4 regions of the Rhizobium sp. CFBP 8752 genome follow, and region 3 is predicted to be linked to each of the others. Evidence: predicted binding sites of a transcription regulator. Region 3 holds the regulator's gene; each other region holds the start of a gene.
What was found. The regulator PhoB, encoded in region 3, activates phosphate uptake and scavenging genes when phosphate is short. The targets are predictions, from matches to a motif close to TGTCATNNANCTGTCAT.

Region 1 (7,185 bases), on a different contig from region 3:
GTTCTGAACTTCGCCGAAATCCCTGGAGAGCGACTTGCCTGCCTTGAGGGCGGCCTGAACCATGACGTTGAGAAGGGCTGAGCGGGCCATGCGGGAAATCCTGATCGTATGGTCCCGAACATGCATCAGCCGGGACGTGTCTGTGGCGAATTGTCTTGATTGGCCGGTTCAAGACCACAAAACCAAGGGAAATTCAAGTCGAAGCCGACAAAGCCCGCGTGAACGGACAAAATGCGACATTGCCCGCCTGCCTGCGATCTGCCAGAACGCCGGCTATCGAGATTATAGGAGTATCGCCGTGAAGATCGCATTGCCATTCGGCATCAGCCTCGGACTTGTGGGCGTGATGACCATGCTGTCGCTGGGTCTGATCTCGGCGCTGCCGGCCGATACCCAGCTGCCGATCCACTTCACCCTGACCGGCACACCGACCAGCACGGCACCGGCCATGATCGCGCTGCTGCTTCTGCCGGCCTGCGCGCTCTTCGTGACAGCCATGTTCGCACTTGGCCCCCGCATGGGCGGCCGTATCAAGGCCTCGCCGGGCATCTACCTGATCGTCTGGCTGGTAACGCTGCTGATCCTGGCGCTTGCCCACGGCTTTATCATCCGCCACGCCCTGTTCACGCTGGCGGCGATGAAGGCAACCGCCTGATCACGTCAATTACTGGCGTCGGAAGCGGTTCGCCGCGTCTATCGCCTGGCGCTGCTGCTCGTCGTTGATGCCGAGGTAGAAATCCTCTAGCGCCGCGTCCTGAAGTCCGGCGCGACGGGAAAGCACATACCACTTGGCGGCCTCGACCGGGTTCGGTCGTGTCCCCAGCGCCTCGATATAGAGATGCGACAGCTTGTTCTGGGCAACCACATTGCCGCGATGGGCCGCAATCCGCAGCCATTCGAAGCCCTTGTCGTAGTTGCGTTCGCCGCCGACGCCGTTGACGAACCAGATGCCCATGTCGAGTTGCGCCGTGTCGAACCCGGCCTTCGCCGCGCGCTCCAGCCAACGGCGAGCCTCGGCCTTCTTCTCCTCGGGCACGCCCTTCATGTTCACGTAGAGCTGGGCCACCGCATATTGCGCATCCGCCACGCCCTGCTTTGCCGCCCGCTCGTAAAATGGCAACGCCAGCTTGAAACCTTTGTCGCCCGGATTGTCCGACACCAGGATCTGGCCCCAGTTGAACTGCGCCGACGAATTGCCGGCTTCCGCCGCCTTGCGCATATAGTCGTCGGCCTTCTTTTTGTCGGCGGGCACGTAACGGCCGCTCATCAAAAGAAGCGAATACTGGAACATGGCGGCAGGATCGCCGCGCTCGGCAGCCTGCCCGTACCAGAAGGCCGCGGTCTTTGCGTCGCGGTTGATGCCGAGCCCCTTGCTCATCATTTCGGCGACAAGCGTCTGCGACGCCGCATCGCCGGCCGACGCACGCTTCAGTGCGACATCGAGCGCCTTGACGTACAAGCCGCGCTGGAACGCACCATAGGCCTCGTCGATCGGGCCCGTATAGGGCTTCTCCGGCGGCAGTGGCGGCAAGGTCACGCCCATGCGCTGATAGAGTTCGACACCGGCGGACGGCACGATGCCATCGGGCTGTGCACCGCGTTCGACGCCCATTGCATCCGGCGCGACCGGTCTCGTCACCACTTGACGCGCCTGCGCCGCCGTCGGCCCCTCCTGCTCCACCGCACCGGGTTGCTGCACCTGCGCAATTGCCGAATGCGGCAAGACGGCCGACGCGGAAAGGCTGGCGGCAAGCATCAGGACGGTGGATGAGGCGCGACGAATCGATGGCATGGAGACCATCAAGCCTCAAACCGTGGCGCTTTTTCGTCCAGATCGGCGTTGACCAGTCGAACTGCTTCCTGCGGTCCTTCGGGATGATCGAAGACAGCCAGTCTCAAAGCCACGAATTCCGCTCCGTTTTCGGCAACCTCGAGCGCCGAGGAAATGTCCGTGCCGCCCATGGCGATGCAGGGAATTTCCACCATCGAAGCCCACCATTCCGCAAGCGCGAGGTTCTTGGGATGCGCCTCCGGCTTGATGTCGCCATCGAGCTTGCCGAAGAAAATATAGTCGGGGCGGCGCTCGCCCACTTCGAGCGCCGTGTGACGCTCGGATGCACCACCGGCACCGACGATCATCTTCGGGCTGAATTTCTCGATCGTTTCTTCCAGCTCTTCCATCGAACCGGCCATATGCAGGCCGTCGGCCTTGACGCGACCTGCGACGCGGCTGTCTCCAGCGATCAGCGCAGCGGCACCCGCGGCCTGGATCATCGGCACCATGAGTTCGGCGCGGTCCTGGAATGCAGTATCGTCTTCATCGTATTGCGGCAGGATCACCGAGGCGACATCGCCGCCCGCAAGCGCCTTCTCCAACCGGTCCGCCTGCGCTTTCGCATCCGCATTCTGCGGCACGATCAGCACCAGACGGCAACGCTCTTCCTGTTTCTTCATGTTTCTTCCCATGCAGCGAACCGCAACCCGGCGATCCGCACTCGTTTTCTCTTGAATGATTCGATAGACCGGAAGGATTGCGCAATCAACCGCTCATCCCATCTGCCCGCCTCAACGGTGCAAGCCTGAAGTGCCCATGCCAGACATATTTTCCTCCGATACGCTCAGCCTCGCCTTCTTTGCCGTAGCGGTGCCCGCCGTGATGCTGGTCGGGCTTTCCAAGGGCGGCATTGGCGGCGCGATCGGCCTGATGGGCATGCCGCTGATGTCGCTTGCAGTCGACCCGGTCAAAGCGGCGGCGATCTTCCTGCCGATCCTGATCCTGATGGATATCGTGGCACTCTGGTCCTGGCGCCATTTCAACGACAGAAAAACCCTGCTGATGATCCTGCCGGGCGGCGTCATCGGCATCGCGCTCGGCTGGGCAACATCGGCCTATGTCTCCGACGACGCATTGCGGATCGTCATTGCGGCAGCAACCATCTTCTTCGCCCTCCGCTACTTCTGGCAGGTCTACGGCCCGGATAAGAACCGTCCGGCCGCCGCACTGCCGCATCGTCCGGCGGCCGCCACGTTCTGGGGCGCGCTGTCGGGCTATGCCAGTTTCGTGGCGCATGCCGGCGGCCCGCCTTTCCAGATCTACGTTCTTCCGATGAAGCTGGATCCTAAGAAATACACCGGGGCCAGCATCCGCTTCTTCGCCATCGTCAACGCCGTCAAGATCATCCCCTATTTCCTTCTCGGCGCATTGGGGGCCGAAAACCTGACGATCTCGGCGACATTGCTGCCGGCAGCCCTGGTCTCGACCATGCTCGGTGCCGCGATCGTCAAGCATCTGAAGTCGGAAGTGTTCTATCCGATGACCTACGCGCTCGCGCTCGTTGCAGGCGTAAAGCTTCTGTGGGACGGCCTGCCGATCTGACCGGTCCGTCCGAACATCATAAAAAACCCAATTACAAAAAGGCCTTCCGCCGGTCGCGAGACACGAAAACGGTTGATGCTTCGTCAAGTTATGCTTAGCTTCAAAATATGACACTCGATCCGTTTTCAGCCATTGCCGACCCGAACCGGCGCCATCTCCTCGAAGAGCTGAGACGCGCGCCGAAAACCGTGAATGAACTTGCACAAGGACTGCCGATCAGCAGGCCGGCCGTCTCGCAGCATCTGAAAGCACTGCTGGACAGCGATCTCGTGACTGTCACACCAGAGGGAACGCGGCGCATCTATGCCGTGAACGGCAGCGGCTTCACCCGGCTCAACCTGTGGCTCGACCAGTTCTGGACGTAAATTCTGGCCGCGACTGTGACGTTACGACCAGAACTGTTGCTTTTAGTCTTGGAATTTATCGTGCCGCTGTGGGCACCCTCTCACGAATGTACGTGAGGCGCGTGGCGCTTTTGATCGCCTAATGACGGGTGTCGGTCTTTAACCGCTCCACCTCGTCTTTGATGCGCAGCTTGCGGCGCTTGAGCTCTGCGATCTCACGATCGTCGGCGGATGGAGATGCGAGAACTGACTGGAGTTCCTCTTCGAGGTCGCCGTGCTTCTTTTCAAGCGATGCGATATGCGCCTGGACGGTCATGTGGCATGTTCCTTCCTTAGGTACCTGCCTTGGCACTCCTCTGAGCCAAGGCTTCAGGTTTGCAACAGAAGTGTGACACGGTTGGTCCGCTTTGTCGAAGGAGAAATCATGGTCTCTCAGCGGCAAATTCGTGGCGTCGGCTAACTTCCAGTTAACGCGGTTTGATGGTAGGAGCTTGCGGATGAAGCCGGGGTTTGCAAAAAGCCGGCGTAAAGAATGGGGACTGAGCATGCGTGATCAGGAACAGGCGGATAACCGGCTGGTACTCGCGAAACTTCGCCAGGAACACGAAGATTACGACGCCGCGATCAATGCCATGATCAAGGTCGGCTGTGAGGCTCTTCGCATCCAGCGCATGAAGAAGAAGAAGCTGGCCATCAAGGACCGGATGACCCAGATCGAAGACCAGATCATTCCCGACATCATCGCTTGAGTTCACCTTAAAGGGCCTGGAATGTCAGAAAGACCCGCAGTCGCCATCATCATGGGCAGCCAGTCCGACTGGGAGACCATGAAGAACGCCGCCGACACGCTTGATACGCTCGACATCGGTTACGAAGCACGGATCGTCTCGGCACACCGCACGCCGGACCGGATGTACGAATTCGCCAAGAGCGCCCGCGACGAGGGCTTCAAGGTCATCATCGCCGGTGCCGGCGGCGCTGCCCACCTGCCGGGCATGACGGCGGCCCTGACGCCGCTTCCGGTGTTCGGCGTGCCCGTCCAGTCGAAAACGATGAGCGGCACCGACAGCCTCTACTCGATCGTCCAGATGCCGGCCGGAATTCCCGTCGGCACGCTGGCCATCGGCCGAGCCGGCGCGATCAATGCCGCCCTTCTTGCTGCAGCGGTGCTTGCCCTTTCCGACGATGACCTTGCCGACCGGCTCGACGCCTATCGCGCGCACCACACCGCATCGGTCGCCGAATATCCCATCGACGAAGCACCCTGAGAAACATCATGACGATCCGCACCATCGGCATAATCGGCGGCGGCCAGCTCGGCCGCATGCTGGCGATCGCTGCCGCACGCCTGAACTACCGCATCATCATCCTTGAGCCGCAGGCCGACTGCCCGGCCGCCCAGGTCGCGAACGAACAGATCACGGCGGCCTACGACGACAGGACGGCGCTGGCCGATCTCGCCAGCCGCTGCGACGTCGTGACCTACGAATTCGAAAACGTACCGGTCGAGGCAGCCGAGTTCCTGCAGCAGTCGGTTCCAGTCTACCCGCCGGCCAAGGCCCTGGAAGTGGCGCAGGACAGGATTGTTGAAAAGCAGTTCCTCAACGGCTGCGGCATCGAGACCGCAAGGTTTCATTCCGTCGACAGCCAGTCCGATCTCGAAGCAGCGCTTGCAGACTTCGGCGGCAAGGGTGTCTTGAAGACCCGCCGTATGGGCTACGACGGCAAGGGCCAGCGCGTGTTCCGCTCCAGCGACGACAAGGCCGATGGCGCCTATGCGGACCTCGGCTCGGTGCCGACGGTTCTTGAAAGCTTCGTGCCCTTCGAGCGCGAAATCTCGATCATCGCCGCGCGCGCCAAGGACGGCACGGTCTCCTGCTACGATCCGGCCGAGAACATCCACCGCAACGGCATCCTTCATACCTCCACCCTGCCCGCGACCATTCCAGACACGACCGCGCAGACCGCGCGCAGTGCCGCCGAAAAGCTCCTCGCTGCCCTCGACTATGTCGGCGTGATCGGCATGGAATTCTTCGTGATGGCCGATGGCACCCTGATTGCCAACGAGATCGCACCGCGCGTGCACAATTCCGGCCATTGGACAGAGGCTGCCTGCGTGGTCTCGCAGTTCGAGCAGCATATCCGCGCGGTGGCCGGCTCAAGGCTCGGCGATCCGCGCCGTCATTCCGATTGCGTGATGACCAACCTGATCGGCGACGACATCCTCGACGTGCCCGGCTGGCTCGCGAGGACCGACGTGCTGGTCCACCTCTACGGCAAGACGGAATCCCGTCCGGGCCGGAAAATGGGCCATGTCACGGAGCTGAAGGGGCGGAAAACCCGGTCATAAAGTGCGTCACAAGGTTGACACGCATCCAGCCACGGGTTATCTGCACGCCAACCTGAGCGCGCCCCTCGTCGACAGATAGGCGGCACGCTTTCGATTGATAGAGACAAGCGGCTCTTTGAGCCCACAGACTTCTGGACCAGTACAATGAAGATCAAGAACTCGCTCAAGGCGCTGAAGGCTCGTCATCGCGATAACCGTCTGGTTCGCCGCAAGGGCCGCGTTTACATCATCAACAAGCAGAACCCGCGCTTCAAGGCCCGCCAGGGCTGATTTGCGCTGATATCGACGGGTTGTCCGGGCACGCCTGAGACGATCAAATTGTCGGTAGCGTGAAATTTCGGGTTTGACCTTCGGCGCATGCGGATTACTTTATCCGCATGCGCTATTTTCGTTCAAGCTTCGTGATCCTTGCTGTGTGTGTTGCGGTGCCTGCCTTTGCGCAGACGCTGCCCCAGCCCATGCCGCCATCCCAACCGATGCCGCCCGCTTCGCCGCTGGAAAGTCCGCAGCAGGGAGGTCCGCAGGCAGCACCAAATGCCGGCCAGCCTCTCAACGCCAGGGTCGACCCGCTATTTGCGGCGCTGAAACGTGAGCGCAATCCGGAAAAGGCGCGCGGAATCGCCACGCAGATCGCCATGAACACGGGTGAGTCGGGCAGTCCCACAGTCAATCTTCTGATGGGCTGGGCGGCCACGGCCGCCAAGGAAAAGCGCAACGCCGCCGCCCTCGACTTCCTCGACCGCGTCACTCTCATCGACCCCGCCTATGTCGAAGGCTGGAACCGCCGCGCCACAATGCATTACGCGATGGGCGACCAGCGCAAGGCGATGGCCGATATTGCCGAAGTGCTGAAGCGTGAGCCTCGCCATTTCGGCGCGCTGGCCGGTCTTGCCGGAATCCTTACCGAAGCCGGACGGGACAGCCAGGCGCTGAATGCGTGGGAGCGTTATCTCGACATCTACCCCGCCGATCGCGAGGCGCAGGAGGCTGTGACCAAGCTATCCGAAAAGATCGCCGGCAACCGAACCTGATGGGCCGCCATGGGGATTGTACCTCTTATCTTGTCTCTCATCGCATTCGGCTTCGGCTTCACGGCCTGGAAGGCGAAAGCGATC
Region 2 (7,185 bases), on a different contig from region 3:
AGCGCCGGATCATCCATTGGTGAAGCTCAACCGCACACTCACCCTTGCCGATGTGCGCGACGAGACGCAACTGGTCGTGACCGACGCGTCAGGGCTTACCGCAGGGCGTAACTTCAATGTCTTGTCCTACAAGATCTGGCGCATCAGCGACATCGCCACCAAGTATCAGCTGATCAAGGGTGGGCTTGGTTGGGGTGGGCTTCCAGCCTCCCTGGTGCTCGATGACATCCGCAACGGCGATCTGGTCGCGTTGGATATCGACGCGTACGAGCAGGGACAATATCCGATCTACGCCTTGCGAAAGGCATCCAATCCGCCCGGACCCGCGGGACAGTGGTTGATCGAATCGTTTGCAGCCAAGCTGTCCTCATGTCCAAACCATGATGACCTTCCCGAACTCCTGAAGCAGGAGCCGGAAAGGACGTATTGGCAGGCTGCCGAATAACGCGGGTCCTCGGCCGGACGACTGGATGGGACGCCTCAGAGAACCAGTCTGAACTTCGCGAAACCGTTCTCGCCGTCGCCTGCATCCTCGATCTTCGTCCCCTTCAGGCTGCCGGCAAACTGGCGCGCCTTGGGTCCGGTCTCGAACAGGGCCGTGGATCCGGGCTGCGCCTTGAACGACCAGTTGTCGTCGGCCGAAGGATTGATCGTCCCTTGATCGATGATGTAGCGAACAACGACGTCGCGGTTGGTGTCGGGGGCGACGAAAATGACCTTGTCGCTGGCGATCTCCGGAAACTTGCCCCCACCGCCGGCACGGTAGTTATTGGTGACGACGACAAACTTCTGCGCCGGATCGATCGGCTTGCCGTCAAACTTCAGGTCGACGATACGGTGAGCATTCTCGTCCAGTACCTTTCCGTCCTTGTCGAAGCGCGACGGCTGGGACAGGTCGATCTGGTAGGTCACGCCATCGATCACGTCGAAATTGTAGGACGGGAAACCGGCGTTGAGCAGCGGAACATCCTTTGATCCCGGCTTGACCTGGTTGAACATGCCAGCCGACATTTCCAGCCAGTTCTTGACCTGCGCGCCCGATATCAGCACGGCCTGAACCGTGTTGGGATAGAGATAGAGATCCGCGACATTCTTGATGGCGATGTCGCCGGTCGGGACGTCGGTGAAGTAATCCGCACCGCCGCGACCGCCGGCCTTGAAGGGAGCGGCGGCGGATAGCACCGGGAGGTCCTTGTACTCGCCATCCTTCAGCATGTCCTTGATGTACCAGGTCTGCGCATTTGAGACGATCTGCACCGACGGATCATCCGCGACCAGCGCGAAGTAGGAATAGAGCGGCGCAGATGTCTTGCCGACCGGGCGGCGGATATAGGCAAGCGTCGCCTCGTGTTCCGGCTTGATGGCCGCGGTGACCTCAGGCTTGTCTTTGACGTCGGCAACGACCTTGCGATTTTCGTCGCGGTGATAGATCGGTCTGACTTCCGAGGTGGAATCGACGATCTTCCAGCCGCTGCCATCCTTTTCGATCAACAGGTCGATCAGACCCATATGGGAGCCCCAGAACCCGGCCATGACGGCGGGCTTGCCCATCAGCGTGCCTTTCTTGGCATCAGCGCCGGCAATGCCCTCGAAATCCTTTGGACCCGGGAAAACCAGATGCTGGTGACCGGTGAAGATCGCATCGATACCCTCGATCCCTGCGAGATAAAGAGACGCGTTTTCCATCCGATCGCTCTGGCCGGAACCATCGATGCCGGAATGGGATAGGGCGATGACGATGTCGGCGCCTTCCTCCTTCATGACAGGCACCCAGGCCTTGGCAGCATCGACGATATCGCGCGTCTGCGCCTTGCCCTCAAGATTCTTGCTATCCCAGGTCATGATCTGTGGCGGCACGAAGCCGATGAAGCCGACCTTGATCGGGGTCGACTGGCCGGAACCGTCGCGGATCTGCTTTTCGATGATCACGTAGGGTTTGAAGAAGAGATCGTCGTCCTTGGCACTGGAGGCAAGCTGGCCCTTGGTCAGGTTGGCGCAGACATGCGGGAAGCCGGATCCTGCAAGAACCTTGAACAGGAAATCGAGGCCGTAGTTGAATTCGTGGTTTCCAAGCGTGCCGACGTCATAGCCCAGCACGTTCATCGCAGTGATCACCGGATGCTTGTCGCCCTCCTTCATGCCACGCTCATAGGCGATGTAGTCCCCAAGCGGATTGCCCTGCAGGAAGTCGCCGTTGTCGATCAGCATCGAATTTCCGGCTTCGGCTCGAATCGAATCGATGATCGAGGCGGTACGGGCCAGTCCAAGTGTGTCGTTCGGCTTGTCGGCATAATAATCATAAGGGAAGACATGCACGTGGATGTCTGTCGTCTCCATCAGCCGCAGATGCGCCTGGTTGGCGGCCGCGCGTGCCGCAAACGGGTGGAGCATGACCAGCGCCGATGTGGCCGCAATGCCACCGAGAAGGGATCGGCGCGAGACCGCATGATTTTCGAAAAGGTCTTTGGTAAAAAGCGACATCTAATATCTCCCTCCGGATCACTGATGGAGGCGAGCTTAGGCACAATCGCCCAAGGACGCATCCCTTAAATGACGGTCGGCGAAAGTTCGGTGACTGCCGGGTAATGACGCGACGGTCAATCCGGATCGGCCGCACCGCGCGCCGCAGATAGCTCGAAAAAAATCCGCCACAAAAACCAAAAGGATATGACTTAGATATATCTGGCAGCTTGCAGCGTTGTGGAAATGTGCTAGCTTTAGATATATCGAAAGATACTCTAAAGGAGAGTAAGATGTTTCAACGACTTGAAAGCCACAGAAGCTGCAACGCCGATCGCTCGGGCTTCGAGGGACTATTTACCATGCGGGGCGCTCCGTTCAGCAAAGGCTTTGCGGGTAGGGGTTTTGGCGGAAAAGGCGGGCCGGGCGGTGGTCGTGGCTTCGGCGACGATGGCGAGGGACGTATCGGTCGCTTTCTGATGCAGGGCGATCTCAGACTGGTCGTCCTGGCCTTGATCGAGAAAGAAGCCCGCCACGGCTACGAGATCATAAAACATATCGAAGATATGACGTATGGTTTTTACGCACCCAGCCCCGGCGTCATCTATCCGACGCTGACCTATCTTGAGGAAGCCGGCTACGTGACGGCTGTAGCGGATGGCAACAAGAAGCGTTACACCATCACTGACGAGGGCCGTGCGCATCTCGATGAGAACCGCAGTTTCGCAACGACCATCCTCGAGCGCTTGTCCGAGCTGGCTGAAAAGATCAAGCAGAAGCAGGAACGGCACGAACACCACCGCGATCACGACAGGGGGCCACATCATGACCGCGGCCCGGCTCTGCCGCGCAGTGTGGAAGCGGCGCTTCTCAACCTGAGAGAAGTGTCGGCTCGCAGGATCGAACAAAACGACAAGGCTGCGGGCGATCTCGTGCGGCAGCTCCTCGATTTTGCCGAAAAGCTGGAGCGGGACGGCGGAGACCCGCAGGCATAAGGGGCTCCTGCTAAGCCGCGTCAATCCGGCACTGGAAACAGTTGTTGCGGGCCGAGCGAACGTGGACATAGGCGATATCGGCGCGTTGAAGCAGGTCGTCGGCGCGCCGCATGATTTCGGACGTCGGGGTCACCGCACCCGTGCCATAGACGATCCTGTTATCTTCTGCATAACCCCGGACGATGTAATCCGGACTGACCAGAATTGGCGGTAGAACCTCTTCCGCGATAAACCGTGGGCAGGGCGTCTTATGCAGGAAGATGGGACCGGTTTCGGCATAGGGCTGCGTTGTCGGAAACGGTCGATAGGCAAGAACGAACAGGCTTTCGCCCTCTCCGATATTCCTGAGGCAATGGCGGCAGGGATATCCGGGACCATCCGAGATAATGGTCTCCGGCTGGTGTCCGTAGGAATTGCTGCCTCCGTTCCATAGATGCTCTGCGTGGTCACCCGGGATCGCGTTGAAGATTGGCATGGTCGTCTCCTTTTCTATATATAGGAGATGACCCGTCGGGCTTTGAAGCGCCACCCGATCCTTGCGCGAGCTAGCTGTCCAGCACCTTTACCAGTTCCGCGCTGGTCATCGGCACGATCTCGGCCTCGTATGTCGAGACGGGCGAAAAACCCATCATCTGGTAGAGCTGCAGCGCTCGGGGATGGTCGAGCGAATTGGTGGTGACGGTGACCTTCTCCGGGTTGTTCTGCCACGCAGAATAAAGAGCTTGCGTCAGGAACCACTTGCCGATGCCGAGCCCGAGGGCCCGTTCGAACAGGCCGAAATAGGACAGCTCTACGACGTTGTCGTCAGCAGAGTTCAGCTCGTAGAAGCCGGCCGGCGATCCGTCGACCAGAAGGATCGTGATCGAACAGCGCGGGTTGTGGATCGCGGCCGCAAGCTCGGCGTCGGACAGCCGCAGCCTATCGTACCAGTGCCAGCGTTTGCCGACTTGGCGGTATAGGTACCGGTAGAAATGCAACGGCACTTCGGTAGCGCGTATGATGGCGGTTTGAATGTTGGCCGGAATCGGTATGCTGGTCTTGGGCGCGGCCGTCATTTCCAGAACGGTGACGCGCGCCTTCAGCGGTACGGGCTTTTTCGCCATCGTTACGCCTGCGACGAGATTGCAGGGGTAGGCTTAGCCGGTCCTGTCTCGATCGGCGTGTCCGAGCGTCCGCCCCATTCCGTCCAAGACCCGTCATAAAGCGCGTTGTCCTCATGCCCGAGCGATTCCAGCGCAAGCGTGATGATCGCAGCGGTAATGCCCGAACCGCAGCTCGTCACGACCGGGCGCCCCAAATCGATTCCCGCGGCTTCAATAGCCTGGCGCAGTTCGGGTATCGTCTTCAGCTTGCCGTTTGTCGAAAAGCTGCTGGAGGGAGCGTTGACGGCACCCGGCATATGACCGGAGCGCATGCCAGCGCGGGGTTCCGGCTCTGTGCCGGTAAAGCGTCCGGCCGGCCGTGCATCCGCAATCTGGCTTGTACGATCGCTGACGATCGACATCATCTGATGGTAGTCGATGACCTTGTCGAGGCGAAGCTCCGCATCGAAAATGGACGCAACCGGCGAGGGGATCTCGGTTTCGAGCGCGCGCCCTTCCGCCTTCCAGCCATCGAGGCCACCGTCCAGGATAAACACCTGTTTCGCACCCATGATGCGGAACAGCCACCAGCCACGCGGCGAAGAAAAGATGCCCGGACCGTCATAGATGACGATGCGGTCATTCTCGCTGATGCCGAGCTTGCCGACAGCATCGGCAAACACATCGGGCGAGGGCACCATATGCGGGAGACCGGTGGAATGATCCGCGACTTTGTCGTGATCGAAACGCACGGCACCGGGAATATGCCCTGCCGCATATTCGGTATCTGCATCGCGGTTGTGGGCAGGCAGGTAGAAGGAGGCGTCGACGATTCTCAAATCCGGGCTTCCGAGCTCGTTTTCGAGCCACTCGGACGAAACGACGAAACGGCTGGTGTCGCTCATGTCAAAACTCCTACCTTGATAAAACGCGGTATTCGGTGAGAAACCGGTCCGGACAAACGAGTGTCTTCAGGCATCCGTGGCGATATCGCCGAACCGGATCCGGAAGCGACGATTTTCCTTGCCCTTTTTCTCGATTTTGGAAATGTGGATAGCGCCCACTTCCCCGGTGTTTGCAACATGTGTGCCGCCGCACGGCTGGCTGTCAACGCTCGAATCCTCGCCGATGCAGACAAGGCTGACGCGTCCGTGCCCGACCGGCGGCCGGACGTTCTTCGATTTGACGATGCCGGGATTGGCTGCCAGTTCCGCGTCGGTGATCCATTGCAGGTAGACCGGATGGTTCTGCGCAACGAGATCCATCAAGCCGGCGGTGACCTCATCCTTGTCGATCACGGCCGTCATGTCGAAATCGACACGCGATTCGTCTTCGCCAACTGCGGCACCGGTGATCGGGTAGGAGCAGACGACCGACAGCAGGTGGCAGGCCGTATGCATCCGCATCAGCTTGTGCCGTCTGTCCCAGTCGACATGCATGACAACAGTTTCGCCGACCGTCGGCCGCGGTTCGCCTTCCAGCGGAACGTGGACGACGATGTCCTTCGTCTCGCCGTGCCGTGTCTGACCAAGCTTGATACTGGTTCCGTCGGCGCGTTCCAGACTGCCGGTATCACCAGGTTGCCCTCCAGATGTCGCATAGAAGCAGGTGCGGTCGAATTCGATGCCGCCATCCTCGTGGATCACGGTAACAACCGCCTCCAGTGTCGAGAGATAGAAGTCGTCGCGATAGAGGAGTTCGGTTTCCATCGGTTCTGTTCTCTGCGGTCGGTTTCAGACGGTTTCGAACGGAATATCGATCTTTGTCTTCTTCGTGAGCCAGCCCGGAACCGGCAGGCCCTTGGACTGCAGGAAATCCGGGTTGAAAAGTTTGGACTGATAGCGGTTGCCGTAGTCGCAAAGGATCGTCACGATCGTATGGCCGGGGCCGAGATCCTTCGCCAGGCGCATCGCGCCCGCGATGTTGATGCCGGAAGAGCCGCCGAGGCAAAGCCCCTCGTTCTCAATCAGATCGAACACGATCGGCAGCGCTTCAGCGTCCGAGATGCGATAGGAATAGTCAGGCGCAAACCCTTCAAGATTGGCGGTGATACGTCCCTGACCAATGCCCTCGGTGATCGAACTTCCCTCGGATCTCATCTCGCCGTGCGCATAAAATTCATAGAGTGCCGCGCCTTCCGGATCCGCGATGCCGATCTTGACGCCGGGCTTAAGCGCCCGCAACGCCATGGCTGTACCGACCAGCGTACCGCCGGAGCCGACTGCGCAGACGAAGCCGTCCACCTTGCCGCCCGTCTGTTCGAAGATCTCCGGGCCCGTCATCTCGATATGGGCCTGCCGGTTGGCAACATTGTCGAACTGATTCGCCCAGATCGCGCCCGCAGGTTCCGTCTTGGCAAGCTGCTCGGCAAGGCGACCGGAAACCTTCACATAGTTGTTCGGGTTCTTGTAGGGAACGGCTGGTACTTCCACGAGCTCGGCGCCCATCAGTCTCAGCGCGTCCTTCTTCTCCTGGCTCTGGGTCTCCGGAATGACGATGACGGTTCGATACCCCAATGCCTTTGCGACCAGGGTCAGACCGATACCGGTATTGCCGGCGGTCCCTTCGACGATCACTCCGCCCGGCTTCAGAAGCCCCTTCTTCTCGGCATCTCTAATGATATAGAGCGCTGCGCGATCCTTGACCGA
Region 3 (7,185 bases):
GATGATTTCGGACGGCGTTCGTGGCCAGCTGCGCGATATGGTCGTTTCCGATCCTGAGATCATCGGCACGACTCAGACGGTTTCGCTTCTGGCGGCCGGCGATATCGACAGCGCCGTGAAAGGCCAGATCAATCTCGACGTGGCGGAAACCAGCCGCAAGGTGTCCGACCAGCAGGTCGGATGGATGAAGCAGCTGACCGACAGCGGTGCGCTCGCCAAGGAATTCAACACCGGCATTTTCTTCAACGGCGCGTCCAGCCGTCCGGAAGCAGCCGGCGTCGGCGTCGCTCTGATCGGCTCCTTCTACATGATGCTGATCGTGCTCGTCCTGTCGCTGCCGATCGGCGTCGCAGCCTCGATCTATCTTGAAGAGTTTGCCCCGAAGAACCGGTTCACCGACCTGATCGAGGTCAACATCAACAATCTCGCAGCGGTCCCGTCGATCGTCTACGGTCTGTTGGGTCTCGCGGTCTTCATCAACTTCATGGGCCTGCCGCGCTCGGCCTCGCTGGTCGGCGGCCTGGTGCTGACGCTGATGACGCTTCCGACCATTATCATCGCCACCCGCGCGGCACTGAAAGCAGTGCCACCGTCGATCCGTGCTGCAGCGCTCGGGCTCGGTGCCTCGAAGATGCAGACCATCTTCCACCATGTCCTGCCGCTTGCCATGCCCGGTATCCTGACCGGTACGATCATCGGCCTCGCGCACGCCCTTGGCGAAACCGCGCCGCTCCTCTTGATCGGCATGGTCGCCTTCGTGGCGAACTATCCGACCACGCCGATGGATCCGTCGACAGCGCTGCCGGTACAGATCTACATGTGGGCTAACGAGGCGGAACGCGCCTTCGTTGAACGAACCTCGGGAGCGATCATGATCCTGCTCCTGTTCCTGATCTTGATGAATGTTGGCGCAATTCTCTTGCGACGCCGCTTCGAACGGCGTTGGTAGAGGAAGGGGGAAGCAATGAACATGATGTCAGAAGCTGCAGTTGAGAAGGCGCTGGACAAGAAAATGAACGACGTTGCATATAAGATGATCGGCAAGGATGTCTCCGTTTATTACGGTGACAAGCGCGCTCTTTATGACGTGAACCTGAATGTCCGCCAAAATACCGTCACTGCTTTGATCGGTCCGTCTGGCTGCGGCAAGTCCACCTTCCTGCGCACGATGAACCGCATGAACGACACGATCGAGGGTTGCCGCGTCACCGGCAAGATCACGCTCGACGGCGACGATATCTACGACAAGGAAATCGACGTCGTGGAGCTGCGTGCCCGGGTCGGCATGGTGTTCCAAAAGCCGAACCCGTTCCCGAAGTCGATCTACGAGAACATTGCCTACGGTCCCCGCATCCACGGTCTTGCCCGCGGCAAGACGGAAATGGACGCGATCGTCGAGGCAAGCCTGCAGCGCGCCGGCCTCTGGGCAGAAGTCAAGGATCGCCTGCATGAAGGCGGTACCGGCCTTTCCGGCGGTCAGCAGCAGCGCCTTTGCATCGCCCGTGCGATCGCCGTTTCGCCTGAAGTCATTCTGATGGACGAGCCGTGCTCGGCACTCGACCCCATCGCCACGGCCAAGGTCGAGGAACTGATCCACGAACTGCGCGCCAACTACACGATCGTGATCGTCACCCACTCGATGCAGCAGGCGGCCCGCGTTTCACAGCGCACGGCAATGTTCCATCTCGGCCACCTGGTCGAGGAAAACGATACCGACAAGATGTTCACCAATCCGGATGACCAGCGCACCCAGGATTACATCATGGGCCGCTTCGGCTGATGCGGGCGCAGAGCCCGTCAGCCGCAACTGCAGACATCAAGGATCAGACACATGGTTTCGACCCATATTCTCTCGGCCTATGACGAGGAACTGAAATACCTGAACCGCCGGATCTCCGAAATGGGCGGCCTGGCGGAGCAGATGTGCGGTGACGCCGTGCGTGCGCTCGTCAACTCCGACTCGGCGCTGGCCCAGAAGGTCATCTCGGACGACGTCATTCTCGACCATGCCGAGCGCGATATCCAGGACAAGGCGATCGTCACCATCGCCAAGCGCCAGCCGATGGCGGCCGACCTTCGCGAAATCATCGGCACGCTGCGCATTGCAGCTGACCTGGAACGCGTCGGCGACCTTGGTAAGAACACCGCCAAGCGCGTGCTCGCCGTGCAGGGAACAGGCGTCCCGCGCAAGCTCGCCCGTGGTCTGGAGCATCTTTCCGAACTGGCGCTGGTGCAGCTCAAGGACGTTCTTGATGTCTTCGCCAACCGCTCCGCGGAAAAAGCCGAAATCATCCGCCAGCGCGATGAAGAGATTGACGCGATGTACACCTCGCTGTTCCGCGAACTCCTCACCTACATGATGGAGGATCCGCGCAACATCACCACCTGCACCCATCTCCTGTTCTGCGCCAAGAACATCGAGCGCATCGGCGACCACGCGACCAATATCGCCGAGACCATCTACTACATCGCGACCGGCGCACAGCCGGAGGGCGAACGTCCGAAGGACGATACGTCCAACATGCTCGGCTCCGCCGGGACATGATGCAGCTCTCCCGAAATCGCCTGCCGGTTTCGGGACGATAACTGCCAAAACCAATGACCTGAAGCAGCGCGAGCGGATCTGGCGGATCTAAGTGCAGTTCGGGACGAGTGACGGAGCAAGTCGGAATGCAGCCGAAGATCGCAGTCGTGGAAGACGAAGAGGCCCTCAGCGTCCTCCTTCGGTATAACCTGGAGGCCGAGGGTTACGAGGTCGATACCGTGCTTCGCGGTGACGAAGCGGAAATCAGGCTTCAGGAGCGCGTTCCGGATCTTCTCATTCTCGACTGGATGCTGCCGGGCGTTTCAGGCATCGAACTCTGCCGTCGCCTGCGTATGCGGCCGGAGACGGAACGCCTGCCGATCATCATGCTGACGGCGCGCGGCGAAGAAAGCGAGCGCGTTCGCGGGCTTGCCACCGGCGCAGACGACTATGTGGTCAAGCCTTTCTCGACGCCGGAACTGATGGCCCGCGTCAAGGCGATGCTGCGCCGTGCCCGACCGGAGGTCCTTTCGAGCGTCCTCAAATGCGGCGATATCGAACTCGATCGCGAAACCCATCGCGTTCACCGCAAGAGCCGCGAAGTTCGCCTCGGGCCGACAGAGTTTAGACTTCTGGAATTCCTGATGGCGTCGCCCAGCCGCGTCTTTTCGCGCTCGCAGTTGCTCGACGGCGTCTGGGGCCATGACATCTATGTCGACGAACGCACCGTCGACGTGCATGTGGGGCGCCTGCGGAAGGCACTCAACTTCTCCAACATGCAGGACGTCATCCGCACGGTCCGCGGTGCCGGCTACTCGATGGAAGCCTGAGCACCGCGTCTCCTAGCCGGCAGCGTCATGGCAATGACACCGGCCACCACGCAGGCCAGGCCGAGCCAGGCTGTCGAGGCAAGCGTTTCGCCGAGAAACACGACACCGATGCCAACGCCGATCGGCACCCGCAGATAGGCCTGCGCCGTCGTGCCGACGGAGCCGAGCGTCTGCACGAGCCGGAAATAGATGACGAAGGCGAGCGCCGTCGAAAATACCGCGAGCGCCAACAGGGCGAGCATGGAATCGGTGCTGGGAGTCAGCGTCCAGGGTCTGTCGACCACGAGGCTCACGGGAATGAGGATGGCCGCGCCTGCAATCAGCGATCCCGCGGCGGGCATCATCGGGTCCAATCCCTTAAAATTCTTGCCGAAGATGGCAGCCGCCGCATAGCAGATCGTCGCCGCCACGATGGCGAGTTGAGCCCAGAGGTTCTCGCCCGAGCCGGCAAGCGCCTCAATGCCGACGATCAGGCATATGCCGACAATGCCTGCGGCAACTCCAAACAGCTTGGCCGCAGAGACGCTTTCATGGCGCGTGATCAGCGCCGTCAGCAGAAACGCGAAGATCGGTGTCGTGGAACTCAAAATGGTGGCAAGGCCCGCATCGGTCGTCTGTTCGGCCCAGGCAATCAGGGTGAAGGGGACCGCGCTGTTGAGGCAGGCCTGAACCGTGAAAAGCTTCCAGGTCTGCCGGTCGGTCGGCAGCTTCAATCCGCGAAGGCGTAGTGCCGCAGCGAGAATGAGCCCGGCGACCAGTGTTCTGACGGCAATAAAGGTGACAGGCGAAATCGTCTCCACACCGACTTTGATCAGCGTGTAGGACGCGCCCCAAAGCGTCGCGAGCGTGAGGAGCAGCAACAGATCCGTTGCCATGCTTGTTTTAGTGTCCGCCATTCCAGTTCCTATCCCCATCCATGCAATCTCCGCCCCTCTTAGCGGAGAGAGGAAAAGAAATGCTTCGGCGACGGCCGAACCGTTGACCGCTGACGGCAAAGTTTTCCGGTGCTAGAACCGGATCATGTCCAATATGGTTTCAGGAAACACGATTGCGGAGGTTGCAAGCCTGATCGGCGATGTCGCGCGCGCCAACATGCTGTCCGCGCTGATGGGCGGACAGGCGCTGACGGCAGGCGAACTGGCACGCCACGCCGGCGTCACCGCGCAGACCACCAGCGGCCATCTCGGCAAACTGGCGCAGGCTCGCCTGATCGAGGTCGAGAAGCAGGGCAGGCACCGCTATTACCGACTTGCCTCTCCGGAAGTCGCGCACGCGATCCACGCGTTGATGGCAGTCGCCGCGGATGGGCCGAAGCGCCATCATCCTGTCGGCCCGAAAGACGAGGCGTTACGGCTAGTCCGCACCTGTTACGACCACATGGCCGGCCGTCTCGCCATCGCGCTCGCCGACTCCCTGACCGGCAACGGCTATCTGCTGCTCGGCGATGGAGCCGGCCTGATCACCGATGAAGGCCGGCGTTTCTTTTGTGATTTCGGGATCGATCTCGACCAGCTGACCCGTTCGAAACGCCCGCTCTGCCGGACATGCCTCGATTGGAGCGAGCGACGGCCGCATCTGGCGGGACAAATGGGTGCGGCGCTGCTGGACCGCGCTCTTGGCGTCGGCTGGATCAGCCGCCGAGAGGAAACCCGGGCTCTGCGGATCACGCGCGCCGGAGAGATCGGGTTTGCTGACAAATTCAGGCTTCCATCGGACTGGCGTATTGCACCGTCCGAAACTCTGATGGTCAGGCGGCTTCCTGGGTCTTCCATTCCGGCAGCGGGAACAACTTGTCGTAGCCAAGATTGAAGAGATAGGCATAGACCACGTAGAACAGCGCGATCGCGATATCCATTGTCAGCGCATGGAGAAGGGTAATCTGCAGATACCACGCGATAAACGGCATCAGCACGACCAGCAGACCGATTTCGAACAGCACCGCATGAGCAATGCGCAAGGCAGGCGTCTTTAGCGTCGTACCCCGTCGCGCCTGCAGAAAGCGGTCGAAACCCAGATTGTAGAGGTAGTTCCAGCCGGTCGCGACCGTCGCAGACACGACGCCGACAATGCCCATATGTTCGGCCGGCATGTCGAAGACGAAAGCGCCGAGCGGCACCATCATCAGAAGCCCGATGATTTCAAAGCTGATGGCGTGGCGAATACGGTCTCTTATCGAGCGCATGATCTTCCCCTTTAGGTGAGGTTCATGCCGGGTCGTCCCGGCGTTATGCCCATTCAGGGGGAGGTCGTCCTCTCTCGAGGCCGAAATAGGAGCCCAGGGAGTGCGAGGCAAGTTTTTTCAGCGCAAGTCAGCCATGCCGAAAACGCAAAAGGCGGGCCAGAGCCCGCCTTCGATCTTGTTTCCGCAGCCGCCTGACTTAGGACGCGCGAGCAGCCGGACGACGGCGCTCGTGCACCGGCTGGTAGGCAAGCTTCGCGTGATATTTGCAATAGGGCGACGCATCCTGCGCATCGCAACCGCAGAAATGAAAGTCGTCCGTCAGCGGATCGCCAACCGGCCACTTGCATGTGCGCTCGGTGAGATCCGTCAGCGACAGACGGCGCGAGATCGGCACAACGACGCTGCCGGAAGCGGTGTATTTCACCGGTTCGGCGACGTTGACGTCCTGATCTTCCTTGAGTGCGTTTGCACCCACCGTCCGTGCTGCGGGACGGGCTGTGTCGCGTCCGGCAAAGCTCGGCGCGCGCGGAGCTGCGGGCGCTGGGCGCTTAGATGCCGGGCGATTGGCCGACGCCGAACCGCCTGCTTTGGCGCGACCCGGAAGGTTGAGACGGTGCACTTTGCCGATCACGGCATTGCGGCTTACGCCTCCAAGTTGGGCTGCAATCTGGCTGGCGCTGAGACCTTCCGACCATAGTTTTTTAAGTCGCTCGACGCGCTCATCAGTCCAGTTCATGCCGTTCTCCGCCTTTGAACGTTGCTGGCAGACAGAATCCGTTCACCTCTGCGGCGAAATAAATCCGCCGCACCCACGCAATCTATGCTTCGAGGTGACTAGTTCCGCCGCATGCGTTCTAGTAATTGAGGATTAACCTAGTGTGTGGCTGACTCCGTGGCAAGAGTCGCTCGAATCGCCGCGAATCGATTTCGCGGTTTTCCCCAACTTGCTGCCCTCAAGAGTCATTTTTGTCACAGACCGAAATGCCGCAATACAGCATCAGGTTGCATCGCGGCATATGCCCCGAAAGCCCTATAAAACACCAAGTTTTGTTGACATGGAGGCACTTAGCCATGATAGTGCCCGCGCCGCCCGGTGGGCGGCATTTTTGATTTTTCAGGCCGCATTCCCGGTCTCCGGAGAGGTCTGGAGAGGGGGGTCGGAACCTACCCAGAGGAGTGATGTCGCCATGGCTGAAGCCGCACTTTACGACACGTTTGCCCGGGCACCTTTGCGCTTTGATCGAGGCGAGGGCGTATGGCTTGTGACGGAAGGTGGCGAGCGATATCTGGATTTCGGGGCAGGCGTTGCCGTCACCTCCTGCGGTCATTCCAATCCGCATCTGGTAAACGCGCTGAAGTCGCAGGCCGAGAAGGTCTGGCACCTTTCCAACCTCTACGAGATCCCGGAGCAGGAGCGTCTGGCCCGCCGTCTGGTGGATGCCACGTTCGCCGACAAGGTGTTCTTTACCAATTCCGGCGCCGAAGCGCTTGAGACCGCCATCAAGACGGCGCGTCGCTATCATTTCTCCAAGGGCCATCCGGAGAAATTCCACATCATCACCTTCGAGGGTGCTTTCCACGGCCGGACCATCGCGACGATCGCCGCCGGTGGTCAGGAAAAATACATGGAAGGCTTCGGCCCGAAGGCG
Region 4 (7,185 bases), on a different contig from region 3:
TTCACTCATCTGGTTGCCTTTTTGGTTTTGCAGTCTTTTGGCACCGTCGCGACGCAGCAGGGCGCGCGACGGTGTGTCGTGAAGTTAGAGGAGAGCGGAAGGGATCACTTCTGGAGCCACGCGTCTCCGAGGCGGAAGGCGGTGTCTGGGTAAGGGGTCCAGTGAAGCTTCTCGGTCGAGCCCTGCAGCGTCGAGTCGAAATGCAGAAACAGCATTCCGGCGTCGTCGGAAATCATCTGCTGAGCCTGCCTGTACATCGCAGCGCGTTCGGTCTGGTCGGCGCTGACACGCGCCTTTTTCATCAGGCTGTCGACGTCATCATTGCTGTAGCCCGAGAAGTTGTTCGGACCGCCTTTGGTGAACCAGTTGTACATGTTGCCATCCGGGTCCGGACGACCGGTCCAGGGCGACCAGGAGATATCGAAGTCCTTCTTCTGAAGGACCGAGATCAGGCTTGTCGCGTCAACCTGACGGACCGAGACCTTGAAACCGGCTTCCTGCGCCTGCGCCTGGATGATCTGTGCGACGCGGAGCTGCAGGGGCGAGGCGACGACGGTGATCGCGAACGGCACGCCGTCCGCATGACCAGCCTCGGTGAGGAGTTGTTTGGCCTTTGCAACGTCACGCTTGTAGGGCTTGAAGTTAGGATCGAACGCCCAGGTGATCGGTGGTGGAACGGGGCCAAAGGCAGGCGAACCCGTATTGAAGTAGGCCACCTTGTTCACGACGTCCTTGTCGACGGAATACAGCAATGCCTGACGGACCTTCATATCGTTGAAGGGGGGCTTGGTATTGTTGATCGAGAAGGCATTGAAGCCGAGGCCCGGAATGTCGGCCACATTGACAGACGGATCGGTCTTGATCTGCGCCAGGCTCTGCGGCGGGACGATGTCGACCAGTTGTAGATCGCCACTTTTCAGGCCGGCCGTGCGCAGCGTCTCGTCAGGGATCGGTCGAATGATGACCTTGTCGAGAGGGGCACGTCCCTTGTGGTAGCCGTCGAAGGCAGAAAGCACCATCTGGCCGTTCTTGGTCCAGCTATCGAGCTTGAAAGGTCCGGCACCAACCCCTTTGGTCGCGAAATCCGGGCCGAGTTTCTGCAGCGCGGTCGGCGAGACGAAAAGGCCCGCGCGGTTCGTCATCACCAAGGGAAATTGTGCGTAGGGCTGCGAGAACTTGACGGTGAACGCGAGCGGCCCCGTAACCTCAACCGATGCGATCGGGCCGAGGTCCGAACGACGCGGCGAACCGGTCTTTTGGTCTAGCATACGGTCGAGATTGAACTTCGCGGCCGCGGCGTCGTAAGCGGTTCCGTCCTGGAACGTCACGCCCGGTTTGATCTCGAATGTGTAGGTGAGGTTATCGACCTGTTTGTAACTGGCAATGCCCGGGACGACCTTGAGATCCGGCGTCATGGTCAGCAGGGGTTCATAGATCAGGTATTGCTCGTAGAGCTCGAAGTAGGAGGCGAAGAAGGCGGGATCCAGTGTCACCGGATCCGAGACGACGCCGATGTTCAGCGTGCCGCCTTTTTCTTGTGTCTGAGCCGAAGCTGCGACAGGCAAAAGAGACAGGGAGAGGGCTGCGAGGCCCAGAAACGAGGTGCGTATAGTCGTCAACGACATGTTCCTTCTCTGGCGATTCTTATTTTTGTTGTGTCTTCAGTTTTTCTCGGGACGCACCTCTCCTGCGCCGGGAAGCCCGTCGGGACAGATGGTCACGGATGTTTGTCTTCATCGACGGCTGCCAAAACGGCACGGATATCCGGCAGAGCCCCCGACCAAGCCGCGGGCTCCTGTGTTGCGATCAGCCTTTCGAGCTGTCAGGCTTTGATGAGCTTCACGTGGAAGCTGTAGCGTTCTGCGAGATAGTGCAGAACGACGTATTCCACTGGCTGCCTGTCGGGCATCCAGGAGGTTCGGTGGCAGATCAGCACGACCGCCGGCTGCCGGACGTTGAGGATGCGGGCCGTCATGGTGTCGGCCATTGCGGCTTCGATGCGTTCGTCGCCACCGGCGAAAACGATGTCGTCGCGCCGGAGTCTTTCGTAAAGCGAGCCGCTATCCAGTTCCTCGATCGTCGGGATACCCGACTTCTTGAACAGTTGCGGGCGCAGATATGTGATCGAGGTTGCAAGCGGCATGCCGTCCGCCAGCATTGTCCTGTCGATCTCCACCACGTCGTCGCCGGGCTGAAGTTGTAGCTCCAAAGCGATTGCCGCACTGGCGGACACGACCTTGACGGATCGTGTTCGATAGCCGGGTGTGAGACCGCGCCGACGCATGTCTTCCGAAAACGAGGAGATCTGGTTCAACGGACGCTCGACACGCGGTTCGATGACGATCGACCCGACACCGGAGCGTCGCTTGATGAGACCTTCGGTTTCCAGATAGTCCAGAGCTGCCCGTGATGTACTCCGGCTTACACCGAAGCGCTTGTTGATCTCCGCTTCCCCCGGCAGAACATCGCCAGGCTTGAAACTGCCGCTCTCGATGTCCGTCCGCAACCGGTCCGCAATCTGCGACCAGCGTGGTATCGGGCTTTCTTCAAGATCGGTATCATTCCAGCTCATGGCGATAGAGTATAACGTCATGACATTTCGTCAAGGCTATTTTTGAGCAATTTGCTGTGCGCTTAGTTTTTGGGCGAGTTGAGTATTATTGAACAGCGCTCGCCGATGGACGGTGCCGAGGTGGCCGTCGAAGTGCGGTCCCTCCAACGCGGGAAGTATGTTCGTGGTCGAGTGCTCCACCGCCTTGGAGCCCTCCATCTTGGGGTAAGGTCAAGTCGGGGCGGCAGGACGGCTCGTCAACATAAGCCGTCCCGTCGCAAACGGAGCGAGCGTTGCTCTTCCACCATCGCCAGCTTCCTCACATTCAAAAGCGCTGAACTCTGACATCATCGAACACCAACGCCGATCCATGGGAAAAGCCGAGGAGTTTATCGCAGCAGATATGCAGTTTCACACGCGCATCGCGCAGATCACCGGAAACCCGATCTTAATTGCAGTCAGTGAAGCGATGCTGGCATGGCTGATGACCTATTACACGGACGTGCTCATCTGGACCGGCAAGGAGAAATTCACGCTGGTTGAGCATGAAGAGCCTCCATCGACTGGCGGCTAAGGATGTTGGCGGTGCGGTCCTTACGCACCTTGGACGGTCGAGGGCATCGTACACGCGATAGCAAGACCATAAAGGGACGGATGTTCTGACGGCAGGTCGATGGTTCTCGTCCGTTAAACTTGAAGGCTCGGAAGCGGATGTCGCGATAGCGCTTCTCTGTGGTAAAGTTTGGTCACGGCTGAAATGGAATGGTTCGCCCAGGTTGGCGCGCCTGACCCTTGGTGTATGAAACGCCATGCACCTTGACGCCATCGACGTTCAACAGAGTTATGATCCCTCCCTTGTTAGACAAAGCGGCTGGTGACTTGATCTCGATGCTCATGGTCGCGCCAGCAGCGATCGTGCCGGACAGCGTCATCGTATTCTTCTGCTTATCCTTGATCATCCATCCATCGAGCTGAACGGCAACGTCGGCCGTATTCAGTAGGGTGACGGTCTCGCGTTCGGGGGTGCGCACGTCGTTGACAAGTGCTGCGATGATCCGCACCAGTCCATCAGGAACGTCAAACGGCGGAATTCGGTCGCGATCGACCGGCGTATGTGGCTCACCATCGTGATCTGGATTGGCCGGGACGATCGGATCGGCGCTATCGTCGTCGGAATGCCAAGCTTGCGTCTGAAACTTGAGGAAGATCGCCACCCACTGGTTTTCGTTCGGGAATTCGAAAATCAGCGCACCATCTTGGAATTTGCCGTTGTCGCCCGCGAATTTACCGGGCGGGTTACCCTGGTTCATATGGATATCATGAATGCCGCGACCTGGCTTAAAACCGAAATACTTGTCCGCTTTGTCGGGTTCTGGACCCCAGGTTTCGCCAAATGCATAGATCCACGAATCTTCATCGGACATGGCGCGCTGTACATAAGCGTCGATCTTTTCGTTCAGGTCGTTGTCTGGCCCTGTGGCTGAAAGCGGCAAGGGCTTTAGCTCCCAAGGCTGCATGAGATTGCTCCGAATGAAGTCGAGAGCGATGCCATCTGGAACGCTTCCTGCGCGGTGAAGCCCCTCGGACAACGCCGCAATCTCTTCCGTGATCGGATGCTCAAAGGCCGAGCGGACCAAGAACTGTACTTCGCTCCCGTCCTGTGATCTGACATTGATCGCAATGCGATGCATGGTTCCGTTTTCGGATACCAAAACCTGATAGTGGGGATTTGCGCCTGTTGCGAGGCGGTTGTTCGTCGGACGTCCCTTCAGGACGGCGTAGTTTTTCAGCGGCATGTCAGGGCTCCCACAGTTAGAATTCATCGAATAGCAGTGTCGTGACAATTGCAGGTTGGTTGATCGGCTTGAGAACGACAGTTTCTGTAAAGTCTGACGTCCTCCGTTTGCGAGTGGATCAGTCAAAATGACAGGGCAAGCCAACGCGCCGCGTGCCTGCGGCAGTTTAGCCTAAAGCTTTGGCGCCGCCCGCCTCACGGCTTTTGCTGCGAACGAAATCTCGCCTGTGGCCGAGACCTTAAATCGATACGCCTCGTTCATAAATTTCTTGCCTGAGTGAGTGAAAGCGAGCACCCGCTCACCATCTGTCCTAACGTGAGAGATACCGAAATTGGTTCGCTCAAAAGCGAACACCTTCCTCGCGGCATCCTTGGGGTCATTCACAGAGCCAAGGACCTTGAAAAAAGCCGCGAGCTCAGTGCAGAATATGATGGAAGGTGTTGTTCGCCCGGCTTTTCCAAGAGCTGCTATAAGAGTGGCGCGTGGGTGAATGTATTCCTTAGCTTCGCTCTCGTCTCCTGACGAAATCAATGACACGACCGGAGAGACCTCCTTGAGAAACTCCATGTCGAAGTCGGCGGACCCATGGTGAGGCGCCTTCAGGATTTCCGCGCGGACGGCTGCACCGGGTAGCGCCTCTCGAAACCGTTGCCCGGCCTCCTGGTTCATGTCGCCGGTAAAAAGAAACCGAACGTTGCCGTAGCGGAGACGGAAGTTGATCGAATGTCCGTTGATCGTATGAGACGCGGAGGGAGAGCCAACCTTGGCGGCGACAGTCCCTAACATGAGATTTGCATCGTCCGGTGGTTCACCCAAAAACCGCAAGCCGACATCCTTGTCGATAATATCGGTAATGGGGCCAAGAAGCTCCACCGAGATATTGTCGGCGGCGAGAAAGTCGAAGGCACCTACACTTGTGTGATCAAGACGCCGCTTCTCAATCGGCTTCCCGGTTGCGCGTTCGACGCGTGGTCCCCACGCTTCGAGGGTCTCGACCCAAGTGTTGAACTTCCCGTTTCTGTCAACTTCCGGGACGGTAGCTTGATCGTCCACGAGGTCGACAATGAATATCCTTCCATCTGCCTCTACGGTCCTGCCGAACATCTCGGTTTCTTTTCGGCGTTCGCCGGTAAGCTTCTTCAGCGGGCGTTTCACGATGCCATTGTGAAAAATCCGCTTCGGGGCGACAAATATCCGCTTTTGAGGTCTCGTATGGGTTTCCGACTTTCGCAGTTCGGTAAGGCCATCAAAATGGTCGGCGTCACCGTGCGTGATGAGAATGAGATCGACAATCAGTGGATCGTCATCGCTTGTTTTCGGAAATCGCGCATTGGCATGCCGAGCAAAGAGCTGGTTGTCGCCGCCGTCGATGAAGATCACTTTACCGCTCGGCGTTTCGATGATCAGGCCATCGCCTTGCTGGACGTCGACCATCGACAGACGGAGCAATGCATCCGACCGAAGTCGAGCCCGCCCATCGATAAATCCTCGGTCTACAACTCCCCGGAGACCGACGATCTCAACCTCTTTTTTGCCCTCTGGCTCAGACAGGACATTGCAGCCATCACCCCAGTAGTACTGGGCTTCCGAACCGTCGGGTCGCCGAAGATTTACGATGTCGTCATCAAGATATTGCATCGAAACTCCTCCACAGAGAACGATCAGCAACAAAAGTTTAGATTAGTATTCTATCGAGTCAACTAGAGTCTAATATTAAAATCGTTCAAAAGCAGTCATCAGTTATTCATAAGGTTCAAGAATATTGTATTTATCAATGCCATATAAAAAGAGTGACTGAACTCCGTCAAAGATGCGAAGCATAGGCCTTTGGTGCGGATCGCAGCGGTTTGCGCTTGCCTTGTCGGGTGGCGGATCGCGCACCATGCTCTCTCGGTGTCCTGCTGAGGCGGGCAGTCAGGCAGGAGCATCAGTGTTATGTAAAGCAGCCGCGTGACGGCTGACGGCTCCTAAACCGATCGACCGTGTCTCAAATGGACGCGATCCAAGCCTGCCTCGATCTGGCAATTTGTGCGACAGATAGCAAGCTGAGGCTGTAGGAATGCTCCAGACGAAGACGCTCGCCAAGATTCGCAATGTCGACGAAAAAGTCGAGCAGCGCGTCAGCTGGCCCAGTCACGTCGTGGTCGACGGTGGCCTTACATTTGTCATTTCACTCCATACCCATGTTGACTCATAAGCGCTTTTCCGTGGTATAAAGCTTACAACATAAGTAGGTGGAGGCGTATGTTAGTCATTCTTGCGGACGACCTGACCGGTGCGCTCGACTCGGCGGCGCCTTTTGCCGGGCGAGGTATTCGCACCGACGTGGCGCTCAACCTTGATGCAATTACTGGGATCGTCGCCGATCGCCCCGCTGTGCTGTCCATCAACCTCAACACCCGCGAAACAAGTGCCGGCGACGCACGTGCCGCCACGGCTGCGGCAATCGCCTTGCTGCCGCCGGGAACGCGGCTGTTCAAGAAGGTCGATTCCCGCCTCAAGGGAAATATCGTTGCCGAACTGGACGCCATCCCTTTCACCCATGCCCTCGTTGCGCCTGGGATACCAGAGTTCGGTCGGGTCGTTGCGAACGGATGTGTCACCGGCTTTGGTATCGACGCTCCGATCGTGATCGCCGACAGGCTCGGTGCGCACACAGCTCGTTCCCATATCCCTGACGCTAGCTCAGCCGCCGACATGGACGTTGCGCTCGACGTCGCTGAGAACAACGGGACCGATCTGCTGATCGGCGCTCGCGGTCTTGCAGAAGCGCTCGCCCGTCGCATGACGAACAAGGTCGACGCGAAGGCAGCGACCATCCCTTCCGGTCCGATCACA

Region 1: IFT59_RS02990 (YdcH family protein) is a predicted target of PhoB. The motif match lies at 4,098-4,114, and genes of this name have one in related genera.
Region 2: IFT59_RS09070 (bifunctional 2',3'-cyclic-nucleotide 2'-phosphodiesterase/3'-nucleotidase) is a predicted target of PhoB. The motif match lies at 2,561-2,577, and genes of this name have one in related genera.
Region 4: IFT59_RS15680 (DUF2278 family protein) is a predicted target of PhoB. The motif match lies at 4,378-4,394, and genes of this name have one in related genera.

Annotation. Positions count from the first base shown of each region.
Region 1 is NZ_JACYUZ010000001.1:646,651-653,835, reverse strand. Features, by position in the region: gene IFT59_RS03020 (inositol monophosphatase family protein) at 1-90, opposite strand, end outside; gene IFT59_RS03015 (hypothetical protein) at 299-655, shown strand; gene IFT59_RS03010 (tetratricopeptide repeat protein) at 665-1,792, opposite strand; gene IFT59_RS03005 (thiamine phosphate synthase) at 1,801-2,454, opposite strand; gene IFT59_RS03000 (sulfite exporter TauE/SafE family protein) at 2,591-3,376, shown strand; gene IFT59_RS02995 (ArsR/SmtB family transcription factor) at 3,484-3,741, shown strand; gene IFT59_RS02990 (YdcH family protein) at 3,860-4,036, opposite strand; gene IFT59_RS02985 (YdcH family protein) at 4,266-4,469, shown strand; gene purE (5-(carboxyamino)imidazole ribonucleotide mutase) at 4,491-4,988, shown strand; gene IFT59_RS02975 (5-(carboxyamino)imidazole ribonucleotide synthase) at 4,997-6,070, shown strand; gene ykgO (type B 50S ribosomal protein L36) at 6,215-6,340, shown strand; gene IFT59_RS02965 (tetratricopeptide repeat protein) at 6,448-7,101, shown strand; gene IFT59_RS02960 (alpha/beta fold hydrolase) at 7,111-7,185, shown strand, end outside.
Region 2 is NZ_JACYUZ010000001.1:1,876,469-1,883,653, reverse strand. Features, by position in the region: gene IFT59_RS09075 (LysR family transcriptional regulator) at 1-445, shown strand, start outside; gene IFT59_RS09070 (bifunctional 2',3'-cyclic-nucleotide 2'-phosphodiesterase/3'-nucleotidase) at 481-2,481, opposite strand; gene IFT59_RS09065 (PadR family transcriptional regulator) at 2,754-3,455, shown strand; gene IFT59_RS09060 (DUF1203 domain-containing protein) at 3,466-3,930, opposite strand; gene IFT59_RS09055 (GNAT family N-acetyltransferase) at 4,001-4,558, opposite strand; gene sseA (3-mercaptopyruvate sulfurtransferase) at 4,561-5,442, opposite strand; gene IFT59_RS09045 (alanyl-tRNA editing protein) at 5,509-6,246, opposite strand; gene IFT59_RS09040 (cysteine synthase A) at 6,271-7,185, opposite strand, start outside.
Region 3 is NZ_JACYUZ010000003.1:124,357-131,541, reverse strand. Features, by position in the region: gene pstA (phosphate ABC transporter permease PstA) at 1-949, shown strand, start outside; gene pstB (phosphate ABC transporter ATP-binding protein PstB) at 965-1,780, shown strand; gene phoU (phosphate signaling complex protein PhoU) at 1,832-2,545, shown strand; gene phoB (phosphate regulon transcriptional regulator PhoB) at 2,671-3,354, shown strand; gene IFT59_RS16560 (DMT family transporter) at 3,336-4,250, opposite strand; gene IFT59_RS16555 (ArsR/SmtB family transcription factor) at 4,375-5,163, shown strand; gene IFT59_RS16550 (PACE efflux transporter) at 5,102-5,536, opposite strand; gene IFT59_RS16545 (GcrA family cell cycle regulator) at 5,733-6,272, opposite strand; gene IFT59_RS16540 (aspartate aminotransferase family protein) at 6,724-7,185, shown strand, end outside.
Region 4 is NZ_JACYUZ010000002.1:553,661-560,845, reverse strand. Features, by position in the region: gene IFT59_RS15700 (BtpA/SgcQ family protein) at 1-9, opposite strand, end outside; gene IFT59_RS15695 (ABC transporter substrate-binding protein) at 105-1,619, opposite strand; gene IFT59_RS15690 (GntR family transcriptional regulator) at 1,823-2,593, opposite strand; partial or broken gene IFT59_RS15685 (FCD domain-containing protein) at 2,895-3,186, shown strand; gene IFT59_RS15680 (DUF2278 family protein) at 3,298-4,347, opposite strand; gene IFT59_RS15675 (ComEC/Rec2 family competence protein) at 4,519-5,985, opposite strand; gene IFT59_RS15670 (four-carbon acid sugar kinase family protein) at 6,592-7,185, shown strand, end outside.